One region of the Kitasatospora sp. NPDC101183 genome, then DNA from elsewhere that is predicted to be linked to it. Evidence: riboswitches for the same ligand, from Rfam matches in the RefSeq annotation. Region 1 holds a riboswitch; each other region holds the start of a gene.
The links. Region 1 has a riboswitch for cyclic di-AMP ahead of ACIRRS_RS15855 (M23 family metallopeptidase). Riboswitches for the same ligand answer to the same signal wherever they lie in the genome.
Positions count from the first base shown of each region.

Region 1 (4,430 bases):
CGCCCGCGCCGGGGGCCGGGAGGGTGCGCACGTCCGCGTGGTCCAGGAGGTGGGCGAGGCGGTGGGCGCAGGCCTCGCCGATGGTCTCCAGCACGTCCAGGTCGCGGCGCGGGACCGTCCCCCGGTGGGCCAGTGCCAGGGCCAGCACCCCGACCGGCTGCTCGTCCACCACCATCGGCAGGGTGACCACGGCGACCATGCCGGTGCCCATCCCGGCGTTGCGGTTGGGGTAGTCGGCGCTGGTGTGCTCGGGGCTCATCAGGTACGGGCGGCGTAACCGCAGGGCCATCGCCGCCGGGAGGTCCCCGGCGGGGTCGACGACCCCGTACCGCTCGTGCGCCCACGTGGGCAGCCCGTGCGAGGCCGTCAGCCGCAGCATCCCGCCCGCGTCGACGAGGTAGAGCGCCGAGCCCTCCCCGGTGATCCAGCCGGGCCCCTCGGCCAGCACCGTCCCCAGCAGTTCGGCCGCGCTGCCGCACCCGAGCAACAGGCGCACGCACCGCATGGGGCTGCGCGGCGTCGTCCGGATGGTCTCGTCGGCGGGGGGCACTGATTCTTCATACCCCATAACCCCCGGCCCCGACTCCCACCCCACGCCCCTCGCGCGCCCCTAAACGGGGCACATATTGTTCCCTCGTTGTTCCCCGCGCCGGGGGGCGGACCTCACGCCGACCCGTGCGCCCCCGGCCAGTGCCGCAGCGCGGTCGTCAGCGCCGTGACGATGCGCTCGTGCGTCTGCGTCAGGTCCTCGGCGAGCTGGAAGGCGCCCGAGGTGCTCAGCGCCGCGAAGCCGTGGGCCGCCGAGCGCACCGTACGGGCGGCGTGGATCGCCTCCGAGCCGTCCAGCCCGTACCCGCGCAGCACCGCGACGATCACCCCGACCAGCCGGGTCGCCGCCCTGGTGAGGTCCTCGTCGGGCTGCGGCGCCTGCGGCAGGGCGCGGTAGCGCTGCGGGTACGCGACGGCGTACGCCTGGTACGCGCGCAGCACCGCCGCGACGGCCTCGTCCCCGCCGCGCCCGACCGCCGCCTCCGCGAGCCGGTCGGCGAGGTCCCCGGTGACGCGGACGGCGATCAGCCGCCGCAGCTCGGTCAGGCCGCCGCTGACGTGCTTGTACAGCGAGGGCGTGGCCACGCCGGCCCGGGCGGCGACGGCGGCGAGCGTCAGCCCGTCCGCGCCCTGCTCGTCGATGAGGCCGAGGGCGTGGTCGACGACCTGCTCGGGGTTCAGTCCTACGCGGGGCATGGGGGTCTCTCTCCGTCCGAGGGGGCGGGCTCAGGCGAGCCGGGCGAGGAAGGGCAGCAGGGCGTCCGCGACGGCCTGCGGGTTGTCGGCCATCGGGTAGTGCCCCGACCCGTCGATCATCACCTTCTCCGCCCGCAGCTTCTCCGCCTGCCGCTGCGCGACGGCCGCCGGGTCCGGGAAGTCGGGGTCCTTGGAGCCCATCAGGACGATCGCCGGGCAGCGGACCTGCTCCGCCCAGCCCACCGGCGCGGAGTCCCCGCCGACGTGGCCCCGGGTGGCGGCCTTGCGGCCGGGGGTGCGCAGGGCGGCGACCAGCCCGTCCACGTACGCGTCGAAGTCGGCCGGCTTGGGGCCCGGGTAGGCCATCTTCCGCAGGTAGAGGCCCCAGGAGGCGGGCCAGTGGACGAGCATCGCGCCCATCGCCGTCATGACGGCCTTCATCAGGCCGCTCGGCGGGTTCTCCACGAAGGCGTCGATCAGCGCGATCCCGGCGACCCGCTCCGGCGCGTCGATCGCGGCCCGGACGACGGTGGCGCCGGTGTAGGACTGCCCGACCAGGACGGCCCGCTCGATGCCGAGGTGGTCGAGGAGGGCGAGGGCGTCGCCGGCGATCGCGGCGGGGGAGTAGTCGTCCCAGGCGATGGAGCTCTCGCCGAAGCCGCGCAGGTCCATGGTGACGACCCGCCGCCCGGCGGCGGTGAGCAGCGGCCTGAGGTGGCGGTAGGCGGTGCGGCTGTCGAGCATCCCCGGGAGCAGGACGACGGGGAGGCCGTCGCCCTGCCGGGTGTCGTCGTAGGCGATCCGGCCGCCGGGGAGGTCGAGGTGGCCGGTGGCCGGGGTGGCGGTGCCGTTCATGGGGAATCTCCTCGCTCCGGGGTTCGTGCTGCCGATAGCCATAAAGCTAAGGCTAATAGCCTTAGCCGTCAAGCGGTCGGCGACACGGCCCCGTCAGGGCCCCTGGAACGGGTCGTGCTCGGCCAGCAGCTTCTCCAGCCGCGCCTGGTCGACCCGGGCGACGGTGTCGCCGGCCTCCTGCCGGTCCCGGATCACCTTGGCCAGCGTGAACGCGGAGGTGACGGTGTAGAGCAGGCCCACCCCCAGGAAGGCGCGGACCCACCCCCCGACGGGCAGGTAGGCGATCCCGACGGCGAGGGCCGTGCCGGAGATCGCGAAGGAGAGGACGGCCTGGATGTAGTAGGCGGCCGTCGTGCGGCTCTGCATCGGTGCGCTCATGGCGCCCAGCATGCTGGCGCCCCGGCCCTCGCACATGAGTACCGGTACTCAGTCGGGGCCGTGCGTGCGGCGCCCCGCGTGAGGGATCGTTCGTTGACGTCCCCTCACGGGCTTCCCGTTCGTCCCGGACGAACGGCTTGGAATCAGAGCCTCCTCGGATTAACGTTTGATAACGCAGCGCGGTCGTCAACGCCGTACCCAGACGGCACCGTGCGCCGTCGCCTAATCCCGCCGACCGGCCTCCGGGCAGGTCAGGGAGCCGGGGAACCACGTTCCTTGGGGTGAATCGGCGGGGCTCCGGCCCGGCCGTAGGAGACCTTCCTGCTCCGAACCCGTCAGCTAACCCGGTAGGCGCGAGGGAAGGAAAGGAGCGCGCCCCCGTGGCGTCGACGCACACCCCCGCAGCCGGAATCCAGCTGCTCGACCACCCCGGTCACCCCGGCCACGACGGCTTCGAGCCGGACGGCACCGGCCCCCTCGGCGCGGCCCCCGAGGCCGAGGCCAACCGCCACCGGATGCCGCGTCAGACCCGCGGGGCCTCCCCGCTGCTCGGCGTCACCGCCGTCGCCGCCACCCTGGGCGCCACCGGCTTCGCCTCCGCGACCCCGGCCGCCGCCCCCGCCGTCGAGGCCCCCGACGAGACCCCGGTCGCCCTCGCCGCCGACCCCGGCCTCGCGCTCGCCGCCCGCATCCAGCAGCAGGCCGACAGCCAGCGCACCGCCGCCGAGGAGACCGCCCGCCTCCAGGCCGCGAAGGAGGCGGAGGCCAAGGCCGCCGCCAAGGAGGCCGAGGCGAAGAAGGCCGCGGCGGAGGCCGAGGCCAAGAAGGCCGCCGCCCTCACCCTGCCGGTCGCCGAGTCCGACTACCGCCTCTCCGCCCACTACGGCCAGAGCGCCCGCTACTGGGCCCACCTGCACACCGGCCTGGACTTCGCCGCCGACACCGGCACCCCGGTCATGGCCATCGGCCAGGGCGTCATCACCTCGGCCGGCTGGTCCGGCTCGTACGGCTACCGCATCGTCGAGACCCTGCCCGACGGCACCGAGATCTGGTACTGCCACCTCTCCTCGATCATCAAGGGCTCGGGCAGCGTCACCGGCGGTCAGCAGATCGGCAAGGTCGGCGCCACCGGCAACGTCACCGGCCCGCACCTGCACCTGGAGGTCCGCCCCGGCGGCGGCGCCCCGGTCGACCCGGAGTCCTGGCTCCAGCAGCGCGGCGTCAACCCGTAACGGACGTCCGGACGTACGGACGTAGGCACGGAAGGGGCCCCGGCGGGCCCCTTCCGTGCCCGTCCTACCGCCCCAGGTACGCGTCGATCTCCTCCGCGCCCGGCTCCGGCGCCAGCTCCGGGAACTCCTCGACCAGCAGCCGCGCCAGGCCCGGCACCGTCCACTCCCCGAGCAGGTCCAGCGCCGCCTGCGCCGCCGCCTCCTCCAGCTCCTCGAAGTCCCCCGTCAGCTCCTCCGGCATCGGCCGGCCCAGCGCCGTCAGCTCCTCCAGGTTGCGGTAGCTGCGCCGCATCAGCCCGTGCTCCAGCAGCCGGCGCGCGCCGTCGGTGGCCATGCCCACGGACAGCACCCGGGCCGGGCCCCAGCCCCGCTCGTCCTGCTCGTCCAGCCACCCGGCCTCCGCCAGCGCCTCGTACGCGGCCGAGCGCCCCTCCTCGCCCAGCTCCACCAGGGCGGCCAGCCAGTCGCGCACCGCGCCCCCGTCCGCCACGTCCACCCCGTGCGCGTGCATCAGCAGGGCGTGCAGCCGGGGCCAGGTCACCAGGTCGGCGCGGCGCAGCAGCCCGGCGGCGACCTCGCCCTGCCACTCGGCCTCGGCGTGCAGCCGCTCCTGGCGCTTGGCGTTGAGCCGCCGCGCGGCCCGCTGGTGGTCGACCAGCAGCAGGACGGCCGCGCCGTACGCGAGCGGGTCCTCCTCCGGTGCGGGTTGGACGTACAGGT
Region 1 is NZ_JBIWOW010000010.1:22,881-27,310, reverse strand. It holds gene ACIRRS_RS15875 (SpoIIE family protein phosphatase) at 1-550, opposite strand, end outside; gene ACIRRS_RS15870 (TetR/AcrR family transcriptional regulator) at 664-1,245, opposite strand; gene ACIRRS_RS15865 (alpha/beta fold hydrolase) at 1,276-2,100, opposite strand; gene ACIRRS_RS15860 (YiaA/YiaB family inner membrane protein) at 2,194-2,478, opposite strand; cyclic di-AMP (ydaO/yuaA leader) riboswitch at 2,688-2,846, shown strand; gene ACIRRS_RS15855 (M23 family metallopeptidase) at 2,859-3,710, shown strand; gene ACIRRS_RS15850 (hypothetical protein) at 3,775-4,430, opposite strand, start outside.

Region 2 (4,430 bases), on a different contig from region 1:
CGCTGCGCCGGAGCGGGCGGCGGAGGCCGGGCAGGCCCCGTCCGAGCCGTCCGAGCCGTCCGAGCAGTCCGAGGCCGCGGCGGAGCGGGCCGTCGAGAAGCTGGACCGGCCGCTGCCCGAGGGGGTGCGCCGACGCGTCGTCGGCCTGGCCTCGGACGCGCTCGGCGGGCTCCCGGCGGCCGAGCTGCCGCAGAGCCTGCGCCAGTACGCCAAGTTCACCCCCGCGCGGCGGGCCAAGTACGCGGCGACGGCCCTGGCGGCGGCGCTGGAGTCCGAGCCGGCCTTCCGGGTGCGGATAGCGGAGCGGCTGCGGCTGGGGCAGCCGGACCTGGTCAAGGCGCTGGAGTCGGGCACGGTGCCCGGCGCCGCCGATCCGATGGACGTCGCGGCGGCCGCCTACCTGGTGCGCTCCTCCGGCTGGAGCCGGCTGGTCGCCGAGGCGGGCGAGGAGGCCGAGCGGGCGGGCGCCGAGGGCGCGGCCGCGGAGGCCGCCCGGCTGGTGGAGAAGCTGCAGGCCGAGCTCGCCGAGCTGAGGGCCGGAGCCCGGGCGGACCTGGACCGCCAGCGGGCCGACGCCGAGGAGGTCCGGCGGGAGGCGGAGTCGCTGCGCAAGAAGGTGCGGTCGCTGGAGAGCGACACCCGGCGGGCGCAGGCCGAGACGCGCCGGCTGGCCGGGGAGCTGGATGCGGCGAAGGCGCAGGCGGTGGCCGAGCGCAGCGCCGCCGAGAGCGAGGCGCGGCGGCTGCGGCACCGGGTCACGGAGCTGGAGACCGCCGTCGAGCAGGGCCGCCGGTCGGCCCGCGAGGGGCGCAGCGTCGAGGACATGAGGCTGCGGCTGCTGCTGGACACCGTGCTGCAGTCCGCGCAGGGCCTCCAGCGGGAGCTGGCGCTGCCCGTCTCCCAGATCCGCCCGGCGGACCTGGTGGAGGCGGTGGTGCCGGGGGCCGCCTCGCCGCACGACGTGGCCCGGCGGGGGCTGGCGGAGGACGATCCGGCGCTGCTGGACCAGCTGCTGGCGATCCCGCAGGTCCACCTGGTGGTGGACGGCTACAACGTGACCAAGACGGGGTACCCGACGCTGCCGCTGGAGCAGCAGCGGATCAGGCTGCTGGGCGGGCTGGCGATGCTGGCGCAGCGCACGCAGGCGGAGGTCACCTGCGTGTTCGACGGGCAGGACCTGGACGTGCCGGTGATCATGGCGCCTCCGCGCGGGGTCCGGGTGCGGTTCAGCCGGACCGGGGAGACGGCGGACGAGCTGATCCGGCGTCTGGTGCGGGCCGAGCCCCAGGGCCGTCCGGTGGTGGTGGTCTCCACCGACCGGGAGGTGGCCGAGGGCGTGCGCAAGGCGGGTGCGCGCCCGGTCGCCTCGGTGCTGCTGCTGAACCGGCTCGCGCGGCCCTGACCGGCCGCCGTCGGGCATGACGGCTGGTCAGCCGCCGGTGGGCCGCGGTGTGCGGATCTGGTGAAGTCCGGGAGGAAAGCGGAGTTCACGCCTTCGGGGGAGTGGCGGAACGCTTCGATCTTCTACTAGGGTCTGGCGTCAAACCTATTTCCGGATTCTCACTCGTTCTGGTGAGTCCGTATGGAAGAAGGAGCCGGTCTCTTGGCCTCCCACCGCCGTCCCAAGCAGCCGAGTCGCGCGCGGGTCTCCGTGTTCACCGCTGCCGCTGCGACCGCGGTCGCCCTCTCGGCCCAGGTGGCCGCGCACGCCGCGCCCCAGCCGAACAAGGAAGATGTCAAGGCGCAGATCGACAAGCTCCAGGAGGAGCAGGAGCAGGCGGCCGAGAAGTACAACGGCGCCAAGGAGCGGGCCGACCAGCTGCGCAAGCAGGCCGCGACCCTCCAGGACCAGGTGGCCCGCAGCCAGGAGCAGATGACCCAGCTGCAGACCGGTCTGGCCGGGGTGGCGGGCGAGCAGTACCGCACCGGCGGCATCGACCCGTCCGTCCAGCTGATGCTCTCCTCCGACCCGTCCGGCTACCTGCAGAAGGCGTCCAGCGTCCAGCAGGCCACCGCCAGCCAGAGCGAGGCCCTCAAGGGGCTGCTGGAGCAGCAGCGCAAGCTGGACCAGGAGAAGGCCGAGGCGGCCGCCGTCCTGACCTCGCTGGACACCACCACCAAGGACCTCAACCAGGCCAAGGCGGACGTCAACGCCAAGCTCAAGTCCGCGCAGGACCTGCTGAACTCGCTCAGCGCCTCCGACCGCGCCGCGCTGAAGGCCCAGCAGGCCGCCGCCGACCGCGCCTCGCGCGGCTCGGACCGCGCGGACCTCGGCCCGCTGCCGCAGGCGAGCGGCTATGCGGGCGTGGCCGTGTCCAAGGCGATGGGCAAGCAGGGCTCCCCGTACGTGTGGGGCTCGACCGGGCCGAACACCTTCGACTGCTCGGGCCTGATGGTCTGGGCGTACGGCCAGGCCGGCATCTCGCTGCCGCGCACCTCGCAGGAGCAGGGCAACGTCGGTACCCGGGTGCCCTCGCTGGACCAGGCCCAGCCGGGCGACCTGGTGGTCTACGGCCCCGACCGGCACCACGTCGGGATGTACATCGGCAACGGCATGGTGGTCCACGCGCCGCACACCGGTGACGTGGTGAAGGTGATGAAGGCCGACGCGATGCCGATCAACACGATCCGCCGGGTCTGACGTCCCGACACGCCGGGACGGGCCCTGCGGGCCCTGTGACTCGCACCACCCCCGTCTCCTCGGGGGTGGTGTTCGTTTTTGACCGTCCGATGGCTGATTCGTGAAATCAGATCAGCTATGCGTATGGATGTGATCACCTTCGGTCATTTTCACAAAAGAACTTGGGTAATCTTCCGTCTTTTTTCTGACAAGGATTTGAACCGATCACGGTTCAGTTACTAGGGTCGTGCTCCGAACCACCGCACTGTCGATCGCCCAGCCTGGGTGGCGGCGGTGGTTCCCGCCGAGTTCGCGAAGCAGCGGGGCAGGTCGGTACGACTGTCCGACAGGGGAGCCCAGTAACCGGGGGCGCTGTGGAACGGAGCCGGGGAACCATGTTCCTCCGGGGTGAATCGGCGCCAGGTCGGCCGGTGGAACGGCCGTGAGGCGTCGTAGGGTGCTTCCGGCCCGAACCCGTCAGCTCACCCGGTAGGCGGACGTGAAGAAGGAGCCCGCCTTCGTGGCGTCCCATCGTCGTCCCAAGCCCGCCGGGCGCACTCGCGTCTCGATCCTGACCGGTGTCGCCGCCGCGGCCGTCGCGCTCTCCGCGCAGACCGGCGCCCACGCCGACCCGCAGCCCACCCTGGACCAGGTCAAGGGTCAGGTCGACAAGCTCAACGAGCAGGCCGAGCAGGCGAGCGAGAAGTACAACGCCTCGCAGGAGAAGCAGCAGACGCTGCAGAAGCAGGTCTCGGACCTCCAGGACCAGGTCGCCCGGCAGCAGTCGAAGGTGACGGACCTGCAGGGCGGTCTCGCCGAGGTCGCCGGGGAGCAGTACCGCAACGGCGGCATATCCCCGACCGTCCAGCTGATGTTCAACTCCAGCCCGGACAGCTTCCTCAACCAGGCCGGCCAGCTGAACCAGGTGAGCAGCACCCAGAAGGGGCAGCTCAAGGAGCTCCAGGGCGAGCAGCGCCAGCTGGACCAGGCGCGCGGTGAGGCCCAGGGCAAGCTCACCGAGCTCGACGCCACCACCAAGCAGCTCAAGGCGGACAAGGACGACATCCAGGGCAAGCTCAAGGCCGCCCAGGACCTCCTCAACACGCTGACCGAGAAGCAGCGCGAGGAGATGCGCGCGGCCGACGCTGCCGCAGCCGCCAAGGCGCAGGCCGAGGCGACGAAGGCCGCCCCGCCCGCCGCCGACCGCGCCTCGCGCGACAGCAGCCGCAGCAGCGACGTCGCCGCCCCGGTCTCCGTCGCCCCCGGCAGCTCGCACGGCGCCGCCGCCCTGTCGTACGCGGCCTCCAAGCTCGGCAGCCCGTACGTCTACGGCGCCACCGGCCCCGGCTCGTTCGACTGCTCGGGTCTGGTGCAGTGGGCGTTCAACCAGGCCGGCGTGTCGCTGCCGCGCACCTCGCAGGAGCAGGCCCACGCCGGCACCCGGATCGGCAGCGACCTCTCCGTGGCGCAGCCCGGCGACGTGCTGATCTTCTACGGCGACGCCCACCACGTCGGCATCTACGCCGGCAACGGCCAGGTGCTGCACGCGCCCAAGCCGGGTGCCTCGGTGCGCTACGAGGCGGTCTCCAACATGCCGCTGGCGTCCGTCGTGCGGGTCTGATCCCGTCCGGTTCCTCCAGGCCCGGCCTCCCCTCGCGGGAGGCCGGGCCTGCGGCTTTGTCGGCGGCTCGCTCTGATGTCTGATTCAGGGGTGAATATTCGGGCTGGTAGGGGTTTGGACTCGATTGCCCGGACTCGCTAACGTCTGCCACCGGACTCCCGCTCCAGGGCCGCCCGTTCCGGGCGGCGG
Region 2 is NZ_JBIWOW010000016.1:177,074-181,503, forward strand. It holds gene ACIRRS_RS23625 (NYN domain-containing protein) at 101-1,402, shown strand; gene ACIRRS_RS23630 (NlpC/P60 family protein) at 1,604-2,641, shown strand; cyclic di-AMP (ydaO/yuaA leader) riboswitch at 2,981-3,130, shown strand; gene ACIRRS_RS23635 (NlpC/P60 family protein) at 3,141-4,241, shown strand.
Region 2: linked by a shared signal. The riboswitch ahead of ACIRRS_RS23635 (NlpC/P60 family protein) and the one ahead of ACIRRS_RS15855 (M23 family metallopeptidase) in region 1 are both predicted to bind cyclic di-AMP.

Region 3 (4,430 bases), on a different contig from region 1:
GCGACTGTGCTGGTTACTCCGCAGAGCGACTGTGCTTACTGGTCCGCGGAGCGGAACCGCGGGAAGGCGCCGCGGCCGGCGTACTCGGCGGCGTCGTCGAGGATCTCCTCGATGCGCAGCAGCTGGTTGTACTTGGCGACGCGCTCGGAGCGGGCCGGGGCGCCGGTCTTGATCTGGCCGCAGTTGGTGGCGACGGCCAGGTCGGCGATGGTGACGTCCTCGGTCTCGCCGGAGCGGTGCGACATCATGCAGCGGTAGCCGTTGCGCTGGGCCAGCTCGACGGCGTCCAGGGTCTCGGTCAGCGAGCCGATCTGGTTGACCTTGACCAGCAGGGCGTTGGCGGTGCCGGTCTCGATGCCGCGGGCCAGGCGCTGCGGGTTGGTGACGAACAGGTCGTCGCCGACGATCTGGACCTTGTCGCCCAGCTTGACGGTCATGGCCTTCCAGCCGTCCCAGTCCGACTCGTCCAGCGGGTCCTCGATGGAGACCAGCGGGTAGGCGTCGACCAGCTCGGCGTAGTACTCGATGAGCTCGGCCGAGGTGAGGGCCTTGCCCTCGAACTGGTAGGCGCCGTCCTCGAAGAACTCGGAGGCGGCGACGTCCAGGGCCAGGGCCACGTCGCGGCCGGGCTCGTAGCCGGCCTTCTGGATGGCCTCGACGATGAGGTCCAGGGCCTCGCGGTTGCTGTCCAGGTCGGGGGCGAAGCCGCCCTCGTCGCCGAGGCCGGTGGACAGGCCGCGCTCCTTCAGCACGCCCTTGAGGGTGTGGTAGACCTCGACGCCCCAGCGGACGGCCTCGGAGAAGGACTCCGCGCCGATCGGGGCGATCATGAACTCCTGGATGTCGACGTTGGAGTCCGCGTGCGAGCCGCCGTTGAGGATGTTCATCATCGGGACGGGCAGGACGTGCGCGTTCGGGCCGCCCAGGTAGCGGAACAGCGGCAGGTCGCTGGCCTCGGAGGCGGCGTGCGCGACGGCCAGGGAGACGCCCAGGATGGCGTTGGCACCGAGCGAGGACTTGTCCGGGGTGGCGTCCAGGTCGAGCATGGCCTGGTCGATCAGGCGCTGCTCGGTGGCGTCGTAGCCGACCAGCTCCGGGCCGATCTGCTCGATGACGGCCAGGACGGCCTTCTCCACGCCCTTGCCGAAGTAGCGGTTCTTGTCACCGTCGCGCAGCTCGAGCGCCTCGAAGGCGCCGGTGGAGGCACCGGACGGAACGGCGGCACGGCCGGTGCTGCCGTCGTCGAGGCCGACCTCGACCTCGACCGTGGGGTTGCCGCGGCTGTCGAGGATCTCACGGGCTACGACGACATCGATGGACGGCACGTGGCATCTCCTTGCGGAAGCAGGTCCCGGCCGACCGGGGTGGTGATGTCGGCGGGAGGATTGCGGAGTCGTTACGACCAGAGCCTAACCGCCCGGGCCTCCACGGCCACGTCGGCCTCGGTCCCGTCTCAGCGTGTGGCCGTGCTACCCACCGGTAGTTCACCTGGGCGCCCCGGGTCGGCAGCCCGATCCCGGGCGAACGCGGACGAAGGGGCCGGCCCTGCCGGCCGGCCCCTCTGACGTCCGGTCGGCTCAGCCGAGGTGCAGCACCTGGCCCGGGAGGATCAGGTCCGGGTCGCCGCCCACGGTGGCGCGGTTGCCGGAGTACAGCGACTGCCAGCCGCCGGAGACGCCCTGGGCGGCAGCGATGGTCGACAGGGTGTCACCGGAGCGCACGGTGTAGTCCCCAGCCTTGGGCGCGGCGGCCTGCGGGGCGGCGTGCTTGGGAGCGTACGACTGCGCGGCGGGCTTCTCGGCCGCCTTCGGGGCCGCGTGCTTCGGGGCGTACGACTGGGCGGGCTTCTCCTGCGCCGGCTTCTGGGCCTGCTGCTGGACGGGCTTCTGGGCCTGCTTCTGGGCCTTGGGCGCGGACTGGGCCTTGGTGTCCGAGGAGGTGTCGACGGAGGCGGCCGGGCCGCCCTTGCTCAGGCCGGCCTTCTGGGAGCAGACGGGCCAGGCGCCGGGGCCCTGGGAGGCGAGCACCTTCTCGGCGACGGCGATCTGCTGGCCCTTGCTGGCCTGGTTGGCCTGCGCGGCGTAGGAGGTGCCGCCGTACGCCTTCCAGGTGCTGGAGGTGAACTGCAGGCCGCCGTAGAAGCCGTTGCCGGTGTTGATGCTCCAGTTGCCGCCGCTCTCGCACTGGGCGACGGCGTCCCAGGTGGAGGCGGGGGCCGCGGAGGCGCCGGTGGCGGTGAGGAGCGGCAGTGCGAGTCCGACGCCGGCCACACCGGCGACGGCGATGACCTTCTCGGCCTGGGTGCGACGACGGTGACGGCCAGATCCAACGAGCAGCATGAAGAGGTCCCTCTCCGCACGCCTGCGAGGTGAGCTGTCGGGTTCGGACCGGGAGGTGGCCCGGCCGCCGTGACGCGGAGTCGGCTCCGCGCGGGCGGCTTCACCCCAAGCCGTGGGGACGGCAACAAACCTGGGTCCCCCGCCCCTGCCCAGGGTTCTGGTCGGTTTCCCGTGGCGCGGCGGGCAGGATTCGGCGTTCCGCGTTCGGGGTCCGCAGCTGCGAACTCCACGGAGACTAGACAGATCATCAGCTCGATCACAAGCTCATCTCGCCGATATCACACAGAAATCACGGCCAGTGGTCGCTCGCCTACGCACGGCGCCGGTTTGTCCGATTTGATGCGTGTTCACACCCCGATCGACAGGCTGCCGGCGACGCCCCGTCAGCGTGTCGGTGTCTCGAAGGACGTCAGGGAGTGGCCGGAACCGCGTGCGGGGAGCGGATTTCCGGGCTGAATTCGACCGGCAGTTCCCGCAGTCCACGCATGATCAGACCGCCGCGCCAGCGCAGGTTCTCCGGCTCCTCCGCCAGCCGTACGTCGGGCAGCCGGGAGAGCAGCGTGGCCAGCGCCGCGCGGCCCTCCAGGCGGGCCAGCGGGGCGCCGATGCAGTAGTGGATGCCGTGCCCGAAGCCCAGGTGGGGGTTGTCGGCCCGGGCCAGGTCGAGGGTGTTCTCGTCCGAGAACCTCGCCGGGTCGCGGTCGGCCGCCGCGAGCACCACCAGCACCGGGTCCCCCACCGGAACGGACACCCCGCCGATCGACAGCGGCTCGGTCGCGAACCGCCAGGTCGCCAGCTCCACCGGCCCGTCGTAGCGCAGGAGTTCCTCGATCCCCGTCTCCAGCAGGGCGCTCTCGCCGCGGGCCACCGACTCCTGGAGCAGCCGGCGCTGATCCGGGTTGCGGAACAGGGCGTAGGCCCCGTTCCCGATCAGGTTGATCGTGGTCTCGAACCCGGCGAAGAGGAGGATGAAGGCCATCGCGGCGGCCTCGTTCTCCGTCAGGTGCTCGCCGTGGTCGCTCGCCCGGATCAGGCCGGAGATCAGGTCGTCCCCGAGGTCGGCGCGCTTGCGGTGGATCAGCTCCAGCAGGTAGGCGCGGATCTTCTTCACCGCCCGCCCCACGCCGCCGCGTTGGCCGCCGTGGTGGCGGATCATCGCACCGGCCCAGTCCCGCAGGTCGTCCTGGTCCTCGGGCGGCACGCCGAGCAGGTCGCAGATCGCGTAGATGGGGAGCGGGAAGGCGAACTCGTGGATGAGGTCCGCCGATCCGCGCTGCGCGAAGCCGTCGATCAGCCGGTCGGTGAGCTGCTGCACCCTCGGCTCGAACTCGGCCACCCGGCGCGGGGTGAACGCCTTGGACACCAGGCGGCGCAGCCGGGTGTGGTCCGGCGGGTCGATGTTCAGCAGGTGGGTCATCAGGTCCGCCTGCCGCTCACCCGGGATGCCCACCCGGCCGGTGCGGTGCGCCTGTTCGCTGTGGTGCGCCGGGTTCTTCGACAGCCGTCCGTCCGCGAGCGCCTGGCGGGCGTCCGCGTACCTCGTCACCAGCCAGGCCTCGACCCCGCTCGGCAGCGTGGTGCGGTGCACCGGGGCGTGCTCGCGCAGCCAGGCGTACGCCGGGTACGGGTCGGCGGCGAACTCCCAGGTGAAGAGCTGAGGGGCGGTGGCGTCGGGCTGAGCTGGCATGGGTCGACGGTATCCGGTGGCGGGGGCGCGCCCCGTCCGTCAACGGCGCGCGAACGGTTCGCGAACGGCGTGCGCCCGGCGCATCGACGGCGCGTGGCCGGCCCGTGCCCGGCCCGTGGACGGTTCTTGGACAGCTCTTGGCGCGGCGCCTGGCGTGAGCCTGGTCACCTGAGGGGTAATCCCTGTTGCGGGGGGTCAGGACGTGCCTACGATCCTCCGCAGTACGCGTGGGCGCCGGTGCGGTGTCGCCCACAGGGAGGAGCAGACCATGCGGGTCGCCGGGGCAGTCGTCGTCATCGCGGTACTCGACGGCGGGTCGGGGGCCGACCTCGCCCGCCGGTTCACCGCCGCCGGCGCCGCCGGGATGCTGATCGCCGACCAGCACGTCGGCGTCGCGGAGGACC
Region 3 is NZ_JBIWOW010000007.1:354,268-358,697, reverse strand. It holds gene eno (phosphopyruvate hydratase) at 36-1,325, opposite strand; gene ACIRRS_RS12510 (transglycosylase family protein) at 1,578-2,339, opposite strand; cyclic di-AMP (ydaO/yuaA leader) riboswitch at 2,345-2,512, opposite strand; gene ACIRRS_RS12505 (cytochrome P450) at 2,749-4,026, opposite strand; gene ACIRRS_RS12500 (SDR family NAD(P)-dependent oxidoreductase) at 4,295-4,430, shown strand, end outside.
Region 3: linked by a shared signal. The riboswitch ahead of ACIRRS_RS12510 (transglycosylase family protein) and the one ahead of ACIRRS_RS15855 (M23 family metallopeptidase) in region 1 are both predicted to bind cyclic di-AMP.

Region 4 (4,430 bases), on a different contig from region 1:
ACGGCCTGCTGGAGACCTTCCTCACCGTCCTGGACGAGTTCGGGGCCTTCCCCGCCGTGATCGAGGCCGAGCTCGACCGCTACCTGCCGTTCCTCGCCACCACCAAGGTGCTGATGGGCGCGGTGCGCGCGGGCGTGGGCCGCGAGACCGCGCACGAGGTCATCAAGGAGCACGCCGTCGCCTCGGCGCTGGCGATGCGCGCGGGCGCCCGGGAGAACGAGCTGCTGGACCGCCTCGCCGCCGACGAGCGGATTCCGCTGGACCGGGCCGCGCTGGACGCACTGCTGGCCGACAGGCTGTCCTTCACGGGCGCGGCCGGGGCGCAGGTCGCCGAGGTCGTCCGCCGGGTCGAGGCCGTCGCGGCCGCGTACCCGGAGGCGGCGAAGTACGCTCCGGCCGACATCCTCTAATAGGGCGACATTCTCTGACCATTCGTCAGGTCTTCTTCGAGGGCCCCGTCGCCGTTCCGGTGGCGGGGCCCTCGGGCGTCCGGGTGCGGCCCGGGTCCAGCGGCGGGGTGGTGGTGCCGCAGGGCCAGTCGCAGTTCGGCTCGGCCACCGGCTGCGCCTCGTCGTCCGGGGCCAGGACGTTGCCGCGGATGGTCGCGAAGGCGGTCAGGCCGCCCGCGGTGAGCAGGCCCGCGCAGATCAGCATCGCGGTGTGGAAGGCGGAGTCCACCGAGGACGGGACGCGGTAGGCGTCCCCGCTGAGCCCGGCCAGGGAGGGGAGGGCGGCGACGGCGAGCAGGCCGGCCGCGCGGGCGGCGGCGTTGTTGACGCCGCTGGCGATGCCCGCGTGCCGCACCTCCACGGCGGCCAGCACTGTCGCCGTCAGCGGGGCGACCAGCAGGGTCATGCCGCTGCCCATGACGGCCACGGCGGGCAGGACGTCCAGCCAGTAGGAGGAGTGCGGGCCCGTGCGCAGCATCAGCAGCACCCCGGCGGCGCACAGCAGCGGGCCGACGGTGAGCGGCAGGCGAGGGCCGATGCGCTTGCCGAGGCGCCCGGAGCGGGCCGAGAAGAGCAGCATCAGCACGGTGATCGGCACCAGGGCGAAGCCGGAGACCAGCGGGGAGAACCCCGCGACGATCTGCAGCTGCACCACCAGCAGGAAGAACACCCCGCTGAAGGCGGCGTAGACGCAGAGGGTGACGAGGTTCACGGCCGTGAACAGCCGGGAGGAGAAGAGGCCCAGAGGCAGCATCGGCTCCGGGGTGCGGCGCTCGACGACCAGGAAGGCCGCGCCGAGCAGGACGCCGAGCGCGCCGGAGACCCAGACGGCGGGGGAGACGCCCTCGCCGGCGGCCGTCAGGGCGTAGGTGATCGCGCCGAGGGAGAGCGCGCCGAGCAGGGCGCCGAGCACGTCGAACTTTCCGGCCGCGCCCTCGTCCCGGCTCTCGGGGACGAAGCGGGAGGTGACGGCGATCACGGCGGCGGCCAGTGGCAGGTTCAGCAGGAAGATCCAGCGCCAGCCGGGCCCGTCCACCAGCCAGCCGCCGAGGAAGGGGCCGATCGCGGCGGACACCCCGCCGAGGCCGGACCACAGGCCCACCGCGGGCGAGCGGTCGTCCGGGTGGAAGACGGCCTGGAGCATGGCGAGGGAGCCGGGGGTGAGCAGGGCTCCGCCGATGCCCTGGACGGCGCGGGCGGCGATCAGCACGTGGATGTTCGGCGCGGCGGCGCAGGCCGCGGAGGCGATCGCGAACCAGACCACGCCGAGCAGGAACACCCGGCGCCGGCCGTAGCGGTCGCCGAGCGCGCCGCCGAGCAGGATCAGCCCGGCGAGCGTGAGCAGGTAGGCGTTGAGCGTCCACTGCAGGGACGCGAGGGAGGCGCCGAGATCGGCGCCGATGCGGGGCAGGGCGACGTTGACGACCGTGCCGTCGAGCATCGCCATGCTGGAGCCGAGCACCGTCGCCAGTAGTACCCAGCGACCCTGCGCGGTGCCCAGGCGCAGGGTGCCGGCCTCGGAGGTGGCCACGGGCAGATCCTCTGCCCGCTGGGGTGTGCGTGACAAGGGTCACCGGGTGGTGTGTCGGAGGTGGGCGGTGGGTGAGCGGGTGGCTGCGGGGCGTCGCGGAGTTCGGCGCAGGGTCGTGGATCAGTGGCGCCGAGTGAATGGATGGTGCACGTACGGTGCTTCCGGGGGTTCGGAGGGTGACCGTTTCGGCGGGGATCGTTGCGGGTTCAAGAGATCGACATTGCTTCACCCGGACGGATGAGTTTTAGTTCAGCGACCGACCGGCCAGCCCGGTTGGACCCACCGGGTGGAACGCCGAGTCCTGCCGCTGCCCGGTGGCTCGCAACGAACTCTGTACGGCAGGAGCGGGGGACCCACAGGTAAGTCGCCGGACCGGTGTCCGTGCCCATTCGGGTGCGTACGGCCAGGACCGGCTTGGGGTGAAGCCGCATCATGCGGCCGGGCAACTCCAGCCCGAACCCGACAGCTCACCTCGCAGGCGTCGGAGAGGAAACTTCCATGCCTGCACAGGCTCGTCGTATCACCCTGCCCCGCGCCGCCCGGATCGGCATCGCCACCGCGGTGACCGGGGTCTCCTTCGTCCTCCCGCTGGTGACGGCGGTGAACGCCCAGGCCCACACCGGCGGGCACGCCGCTCCGGCCTCCGCCTCCGCTCCCGCTCCCGCTGCTTCGGCTCCGGCTGCCGGCTCCGCCTCGGCTTCCGCTTCGGCGGAGGGCTACCGGGTCGTCGGGGGTGACACCCTGTCGAAGATCGCCGACGCGAAGCACGTCGAGGGCGGGTGGCACGCGCTGTACGAGCGGAACCGCTCGGTCGTCGGCGCCGACCCGAACCTGATCTTCCCGGGTCAGCAGCTGACGCTGGGCGGGCACGTGGCCGCTCAGGCTGCTCCTGCCGAGAAGCCGGCTGCGCCTGTTGCGCCCGCCCAGAAGCCGGCCGCCGCGCCGCAGGCCGCCCAGCAGGGCGACCTCCAGGTGACCACCGAGGTCGCCAAGCCGTCCGCCCAGGTCCAGACCCAGGTTCAGGTCGCCACCGCCGCCCCGGCGCAGGCCGTCACCGCCGTGCCGGTCGCCGCCACCTCGGGCTACGTCGCGCCGCTGGCCAACCCGAAGCTCGGCGAGGCGTACGGCGTTGCGGGCTCGATGTGGGCCTCCGGCCACCACACCGGCCAGGACTTCGTCGCCTCCACCGGCACCCCGCTGCGCGCGGTCGCGGGCGGTGTCGTGGTGAAGGCCGGCAACGGCGGCGCCTACGGCAACGAGGTCGAGATCAAGCTCGCCGACGGCAAGTACGCGCAGTACGCGCACCTCTCGTCGATCGGCGTGAAGATCGGTCAGAACGTGACCGCCGGCCAGCAGATCGGCCTCTCCGGTGCGACCGGCAACGTGACCGGCCCGCACCTGCACTTCGAGATCCGTACCGGTCCGGAGTACGGCTCGGACATCGACCCGGTCGCGTACCTGCGGGCGCACGGCGTCGCGCTCTGACGCGTCGGGCCCTGATGCGTCGGGCTGCTTGAACCACCGCTGGTGCGGGGCGAATCGGGCCCCCGGGATGGTCATGTCGGGTGACCGCTCGACCGGGTGACCGCCGCACCGGCGGACATGGGCGCGGGACACGCCCAGGCTGGCCCGGCTTCGTGGGACCTCTCCCCACGAGGCCGGGCCGGCCGTTTGCGCTGTCCGGCGTCAGGCGCGGTGGGCGGGGAGGCCCTGGTGGGCGGCGGTGATGAGGTCGTGGACGCGGTGGCCGAAGTCGTCGGCGTCGCGGGCCGGTTGGGGGAAGACCAGGCGCACGTCGCGGTGGCCGTCCGGGTGGTCGAGGCGCAGGACGAGGCCGAAGCGGTCCAGGGCGAGCGGGCGGACGTCCGGGCGGCGGGCGAGCAGGTCCTGGTCGAGCAGCCGGGTGAGGACGTGCAGGGCGTCGGCGTGGTCGTCCGCCAGGTGGGTGAGCAGCGCGGCCTCGTGGCGGGCCAGCGGGTCGGGGGCGGCGAGGGCGAGGTCGGCGGCGGTGAGCGCGCCGGTGCCGTACGGGGTGGCGAGGACGGCGTGGGCGACGTCGATCCGGAGGTGGACGCCGAGGCCGTCCTCGGTGAGGTGGGCGAGGTGCAGCCGCCCGGCGAGGGTGAGGCGGGAGCGGACGCGGTCGCGGACGGCGACGGGGGAGACGTCGGTGACGTCCACGACGACGGCGAGGCCGTCGTTCGAGCGGGCGGCCTCGCCGGTGAGCGGGGAGTCGAGCGGGGCGCACAGGCGCAGCCGGGAGCCGTGGACGGAGACGGGGGTGTCGAGTTCGTGGTGCTCGCCGAGGGCGCGGACGGTGAGCGAGGAGGTGGCGTCGAGCAGGCTCAGGGCGCGTTCGGCGTAGGTGGGCTCGGGCGCCCCGGCGTCGCTCATGACAGACCTCCAGTGAGTTAGGTGAGCCTAACCTAATCATCGGGTCGGGGCATGGC
Region 4 is NZ_JBIWOW010000013.1:212,240-216,669, reverse strand. It holds gene purB (adenylosuccinate lyase) at 1-410, shown strand, start outside; gene ACIRRS_RS20265 (MFS transporter) at 436-1,980, opposite strand; cyclic di-AMP (ydaO/yuaA leader) riboswitch at 2,293-2,476, shown strand; gene ACIRRS_RS20260 (peptidoglycan DD-metalloendopeptidase family protein) at 2,479-3,465, shown strand; gene ACIRRS_RS20255 (DUF2470 domain-containing protein) at 3,667-4,374, opposite strand.
Region 4: linked by a shared signal. The riboswitch ahead of ACIRRS_RS20260 (peptidoglycan DD-metalloendopeptidase family protein) and the one ahead of ACIRRS_RS15855 (M23 family metallopeptidase) in region 1 are both predicted to bind cyclic di-AMP.